DNA from 2 places in the Paraburkholderia sp. SOS3 genome. Region 2 is predicted to be linked to the other one. Evidence: predicted binding sites of a transcription regulator. Region 2 holds the regulator's gene; the other holds the start of a gene.

Region 1 (3,418 bases), on a different replicon from region 2:
CGTCGTGTCGGCCCAGTCCCGCGCCCAGTAGCCCATCGCTTCGAGGTTCGGTTCGTGCTGCCATGCGCTGGGATGACCGCCCGAGACGGTGAACGTAAGGCCCGTCGGCCCGTCGGGCAACGACTGGATCTTGGCGAAGCCGGTGTTGGGCCAGCGCGCCACGGTCATCGGCGCATCGCGAAAAAAAATCTCGAGCGGAGCCGGTGTGATCGGGATGTTATAGCCGTGCCGTTGTTCCGTGCCGAGATCCGTGATGCCGTTGTTGCTGAGACTTGCAACGACTACGTTGCCTCGTGCGGCAGACGGTAGCCGTGCGAGCGACGCGGCATCGGTGACGGGTGTGAAGCCGGACAGCAGCTTGCCGCCGGTGATGATGGCGCGGCCACTGGTCGGGCCTGTGATCGTGATCGGTGTGCTGCTCCACGTCGGATCGGGAGACACGACGAGCGGCGCGCTGAGACGATAAGTACCCGCTGCAAGCACGAAATTCAGGCTGTCGATGTTGCTTCCCGCGAACCCCTTGTTCCTGTTGAGCACGGAAAGTGCGTCGCGCAGGCCCAGGTTGGGCGAAGTGAGTGTGACTGGATTCGGTGCGGGCGTCTGGCCGCTTTCGCGGGCATTCGTTGCCGCGGGGGTCACCACGACGTCCATTGCCGCGCACGGCGTGCACAGAACGAGCGCGAGAAACGCCAGCATGGGTACGCGCGATGTGCAGTATCGAGCATTCGCAAAGCGCGAAGCGTTCGCGACGACATTGCTTGCGCGTGAGTGATACCGGGTCAGTCCGCGACGAAGGGAGTGAGTGAACGTCATATCGGTTCCTGCAGGTTGAGGATCCGTTGAACCCTACGCGAGGCCACGCGCGGTCGATACTCAACAGTTGGATAGGTGTGTCGGATTTACGGCTACCGTAGAACGCGCCATCAGGTCGTGCGTGCGACAGTAGCAGTGTGACGGTCCGAATGTGACGACATCGCGAAGCGACTTGGCCAGACCCGACAAGAATCCGGTTGCAAGAGATGGGCCGCCCATCGCGATTGGGCCAGTCTGCAATCTCCGTATTTCGATTTCACGAAAAGCGCGACCGTCTGGCGCATTGGCGTTTCCGTGCAGCGCGGGTCGGGTGAATCGTGCGCATTGCCATGATGGCTGTATAAATATACAGTTCGTCTGATTCGCCCATTTGCTCGAGGCTCTCCCGCTTTTTGACCGCCAGCGCCGTGCCGAACGACACCCCGGATCCGCTCTATTACCTGCGCAATTTCGAACGCGCGCTTGCATGGCTCGCCGAACGCTACGCCGATTTGCTCGACGATGCCGAGCGCGCATTTCTCGATGATTTCGCGCGTCTGCCTGAAGCGTCGCGCGCGTTGCTTACGCGCATGGTGATGCGCAAAGGCACGCTCTTTCGCACAGGCCGGCTTGTCTATCGCGAGATCGGCTGTCCGCTCGCGGCAGCGAGGCCGCTCGTCGCGGCGGGATGGGTCGACGCCAATGCGCTGCTGACGCTCGACGAACTGTTCGATCTATCGACGCGCGTCGAATTGCTTGCGTGTTTTCGCGGGGAACTGGCCGGGGCGAAATCCGCGCGCAAGCAGGAATGGCTCGCGCTGCTGCGCGATAGTCATGCCGATGCGCGCCCGTACAGCGAATGGCATGCGCAAGCCGACGAGCAGGTGTTGCGGGTCAGTGTCGCGCCGCTGTGCGAACGCTTGCGGCTGATGTTTTTCGGCAATCTGCAGCAGGACTGGTCCGAGTTCGTGCTTGCCGATCTTGGCGTCTATCAATACGAGCCCGTTGCATTTGCAGCGTCGTCGCGAGCATTTCAGAAGCGCGGCGATATCGATATCTATCTCGCATTGCACGCGTGCAGCGACACGCTTGGCGAACTCGAAACGCTCGCGGCGACAGGCAACGATCCAACGACCGAAACGCTGTTCGATGCACTGCTGAGCGCAGTCGACGAGATCTCGACCGAGAACGCATGGCTTGCAATGCGGCGCGAAAAACTTTTCTATCGCATCGGATACTGCGCCGAACGTCATCGCCGATGGGATACGGCAACGGCTATTTACGCGCGTTGCGCATGGCCCGGCGCGCGTCATCGGCGCATACGCGCGCTCGAACTGGCCGGCCGGGTGCAGGAGGCGCTGACGCTCGCGTTGCAGGCCGCGAGCTTACCGGAGAGCGAAGAAGAAAGTCAGCGGGTGGCGCGCATGTTGCCGCGGTTGCAGCGGCAGACGGGCGTGTCGGCGCGATCGGTTCGGTCAGCGCCGCAAGCTTCGCGTGACAGGCGCGCCGCGGTGTCCGCTGACGCACATGCGGTTCCGCGCAGCATGCTGACACTCGCGCGGCCCATCGAGGCGGCCTCGGTCGAATACGTCGTGCTCGATCATCTTCGCGAGCAGGATGCGCCGGTGTACTACGTCGAAAACGCGCTGATCAGTTCGCTGTGCGGGTTGCTGTGCTGGGAGCCGGTGTTCGCGGCGCTGCCGGGGGCGTTTTTTCACCCGTTTCAACGCGGTCCCGCCGATCTGCATGCGCCGGACTTCTACACAAAGCGCGCCGCGATGTTCGATGCATGTCTTGCGCAACTCGACGACGAAACGGGTAACCGCTATCGCGAGACGATACTGCGCCATTTCGAAAGCAAGGCAGGGCGCCAATCGCCGTTCGTGTTCTGGGGACTGATGACGCGCGAGTTGCTCGATCTCGCACTCGACTGCTTGCCGGCCGCGCATCTGAAGCTGTTTTGCGCGCGGCTTTTGCGCGACGTCCGCGCGAATCGCTCAGGCTTGCCCGATCTGATCCGCTTCTGGCCGCGTGAGAGGCGTTACGAACTGATCGAAGTGAAAGGGCCCGGCGACCGGCTGCAGGACAATCAGGTCCGTTGGCTTGCGTATTGCGTGCAACACGGCATTCCGGTGCGCGTGCTCGACGTGCGATGGGCCGACAGTGTCGACGGCGAATCCGATGACAATATGGCGCGTGCACCGGAGGCGATCGCATGAACTACGTGGTTGCCGTGCGCACACTGTGCGAGTTCACCGCAAAGCGCGGCGATCTCGACTTGCGCTTCACGCCGGCGCCAAGCGCAGCCGAAGGCATGGCGGGGCACACGGTCGTCGCCGGCCGGCGCGACAGCGGTTACGAAACCGAAGTCACATTGAGCGGCGTCTATCGCGGCCTTACGGTGCGAGGCCGCGCCGATGGTTACGACGCCGCGCGCAACAGGCTCGAAGAGATCAAGACATACCGCGGCGACCTCGAGCGTATGCGCGAAAACCATCGCGCGCTGCATTGGGCACAGGCACTGATCTACGGGCATTTGCTGTGCGAAGCGCGCGCGCTCGCGGAGCTCGACGTCGCGCTCGTCTACTTCGATATCGTGAGCCAGAAAGAGACGCTGTTGACCGGG
Region 2 (3,418 bases):
GCTTCGGAAACTTTTCGGTCAGCGCCGCAGGCACCTTGTTCGAACGCGGACGGTAGAAGTTCTTTGCGGCGATCTCCTGCCCCTCTTCGCTGTACAGGAACTTCAGATACGCTTCGGCGAGTTTGCGCGTGCCATGGCGGTCCACGACCTTGTCGACCACCGCGACGGGCGGCTCCGCGAGAATGCTGACCGACGGCACCACGATCTCGAACTTGTCCGGTCCGAACTCCTTGATCGACAGGAACGCCTCGTTCTCCCATGCGATCAGCACGTCGCCGATACCGCGTTGCACGAAGCTCGTCGTCGCGCCGCGCGCGCCGGAATCGAGCACGCCCGCGTTCCTGTAGAGCTTCGACACGAACGCCTTCGCCGTCTGCTCGCTGCCGCCGGGCTGATGCAGCGCATACGCCCATGCAGCCAGATAGTTCCAGCGTGCGCCGCCCGACGTCTTCGGGTTCGGCGTCACGATCGCGATGCCCGGCTTCACCAGATCGTCCCAGTCCTTGATGTGTTTCGGGTTGCCCTTGCGCACGAGAAATACGATCGTCGACGTGTACGGCGAGGCGTTATCGGGCAAGCGCTTCTGCCAGTCTTTATCGACGAGACCCTTGTTCGCGAGCGCGTCGATGTCGTAGGCGAGCGCGAGCGTCACGACGTCGGCCTGCAACCCGTCGAGCACCGAGCGCGCCTGTGCACCCGAGCCGCCATGCGACTGCCTGAAGGTGATCGACTCGCCGGTCTGCGCCTTCCATTGCTTGCCGAATGCCGCATTGATGTCCTGGTACAGTTCGCGCGTCGGGTCGTACGACACATTGAGCAACGTCGTATCAGCATGCGCCTGTGCGGCCAGTCCGAGCACCGCAGCCGCACCGATGGCCAGAGAAGCGAAGAATTGCTTCGCGCGCACCGTCGAGCGCCATGTCGTCTCCCGCCGTGCCGCCATGTTTGGCGTCGACGTTTTCTTGCGCTCAGACGCGCTTTCTGCGAACCCCGTAGTGCGATCGTTCATTGATGTTTTCTCCGCTCGCCGCTGTTTCCCGATCCCGCGAATTGCTTACTCCGCCGGGCCTCATATCGATTTGAGGCCAGTCTATCCGCGGCGCTTCATCATTAAAAATAATGTTTCTTCATTTTTTAATACGCAAAAGTGGTAACGCCGGCCCGACACGGCGTTCGGACGGAAATTCCGAAGTGAAGAAAGATAGGGCTTGTCGACGAGGGGATCGGGAGCCGAACTTAAAGTAAAGCTTGAAAAGCGCCGGATACTGTATAAAAATACAGTCACCTGTTCATCCATACAGTGGCGCCATGACCAAACTCACCGCACGACAGCAGCAGGTTTTCGATCTGATCCGCCGCGCGATCGAGCGCACGGGCTTTCCGCCCACGCGCGCCGAGATCGCGGCCGAATTGGGCTTCAGTTCGGCCAACTCGGCGGAAGAGCATCTGCGGGCGCTCGCTCGCAAAGGCGTGATCGAACTCGCGGCCGGCGCGTCGCGCGGCATCCGGCTGCTGGCCGGACAAGACGACGCGCCTCATCAGTTCACGCTGCCGCATGCGGCGCTCATGCAGCTGTCGCTGCCGCTCGTCGGCCGCGTCGCAGCCGGCAGCCCGATCCTCGCGCAGGAGCACATCGCGCAGCACTATGCGTGCGACCCGGCGCTGTTCTCGAGCAAGCCCGATTACCTGTTGAAAGTGCGCGGCCTGTCGATGCGCGACGCGGGCATTCTCGACGGCGATCTGCTCGCGGTGCAAAAGCGCAGCGAAGCAAAAGACGGCCAGATCATCATTGCGCGCCTTGGCGACGACGTCACGGTCAAGCGCTTGAAGCGACGGCCGAACGGCATCGAACTGATCGCCGAAAACCCCGATTACGAAAACATCTTCGTCGAGGCCGGCAGCGCGGATTTCGCGCTCGAAGGCATCGCGGTCGGCCTGATCCGGCCAGGTGAATTCTGATTTCCCGCTGATTTAGCGCCGAGTGTTAGCGGATTTCCGTTCAGTTTCGGCTCGGTTTCAGCTCAGTTTCGCTCAGTTTCAGATACCGTCTGGAGAGATTCATGGAACGCCTTGCCCGCTTGCTGCCCTTCCGTCAGTTCGGCCGTCTGCGCCACCTGCGCAACCTCGTGCCATGCGCCGTGCTCGATGCGATGCATGTGCCGCGTACCGGCTCGCTGTTCGATTTCGAAGAGCATGAGCGGTCGATGGTCGAAGCCGACGCGTCGTTGCCGTCGTCGCTCCCCGCGTTTGCACGCGTCTCGCTGAACGCCGCGCTCAACGCCGAGCCCGCACGCCGCGCGCCGGTGCGCGTCTATCACGGGCCGTCGCGGCTCATCATGGTCGGCACCGTCGATGCCGTGTGCAGCATGATCGACCGCTGCATCGCCGAGGAGCACGCGCAAGCGGCGTGAGCGCGCCCGTTCATCGCGAACGTGCATATCGCGAAGGTGCATGTCTCGGCGCATGTCGCCAACGCGCATGTCGCCAACGCGCATGTCGAGAACGGCCGAGGCGCGATGAAGTACATAAGATTGCGGGATCGTTTCAGCGAGAATGGGGTCCACGGTAAACCACCCCATTCACCATGAAAGGAACGTTCCGCACGATGATGGTTCGCACAAGCTGCGCGCAACGCGCGATAAATGACCGCATCGGTGGCCACATGAATCACAAGATGACCGGCAGCGTCAGGCGGTCCGTGCTGGTCACGGTCGTTGTCATCGTTGTGCTGATCGCGCTGGCCTTCGCGTATGCATCGCCGTATATCGCACTCAACCGCCTGAAACGCGCAGCCGACGCGCGCGATGCGGCAACAGTCAACGAATACGTCGATTTCCCGGCGCTTCGCGAGAGTCTCAAGGAACAGCTCGGGGGCTTGCTAAGACGCAGAATCGGCGCGGAAAGTCACGGCAATCCGCTCGCCGCGCTGGGCGCCATGATCGGTGTCGCGTTGATCGGGCCGCTCGTCGACGCGTATGCGACGCCGGACGGCGTCGCCGCGCTGCTCAACGGAATGCCGCCACGCGGCGAACCGGGCGAGCGCCCGCCTGCGCCGCCGGACGCGTCGGCTTCGTCGTCCGATTCGTCGTCTGATTCGTCGTCAAACGGTGGCAACCCCGCTGCTGCGCGCTCTGCTCCACCCGTATCACCGGCACCGACAGCATCGGCCGCGAACGGCTCGAAGCCGCCTCAGCCTCCGCAAACCACAGCCGGATATCGCGGCGTCAACGAGTTCGTCGTCACGTATCGGCACGGTGTCGGCGACACGCGCTATGCCGCGATTTTCCATCGCGAAGGGCTTTTCACGTGGAAGCTTGCGGCAGTCGATCTCGGCGAGTAGGCAGCGCCGGTTCTGCCGGCTAGAGCCTCATGCCGCGGCCGACTGCTCCTCGCCTGGCGACGAACACGCAACGAGAAT

What was found. Region 2 encodes LexA, which represses DNA repair genes until DNA is damaged. Its sites were predicted from a motif close to ACTGTATNNNNATACAGT; they were not measured.
Region 1: a site for LexA is predicted at 1,149-1,166, ahead of BTO02_RS31260 (VRR-NUC domain-containing protein). Genes of this name have one in related genera too.

Annotation. Positions count from the first base shown of each region.
Region 1 is NZ_CP018812.1:2,522,642-2,526,059, reverse strand. It holds gene BTO02_RS31265 (right-handed parallel beta-helix repeat-containing protein) at 1-696, opposite strand, end outside; gene BTO02_RS31260 (VRR-NUC domain-containing protein) at 1,221-3,011, shown strand; gene BTO02_RS31255 (helicase C-terminal domain-containing protein) at 3,008-3,418, shown strand, end outside.
Region 2 is NZ_CP018811.1:2,883,325-2,886,742, forward strand. It holds gene BTO02_RS12875 (sulfate ABC transporter substrate-binding protein) at 1-943, opposite strand, end outside; gene lexA (transcriptional repressor LexA) at 1,309-1,959, shown strand; gene BTO02_RS34780 (hypothetical protein) at 2,061-2,411, shown strand; gene BTO02_RS12890 (DUF2939 domain-containing protein) at 2,663-3,340, shown strand; gene BTO02_RS12895 (universal stress protein) at 3,368-3,418, opposite strand, start outside.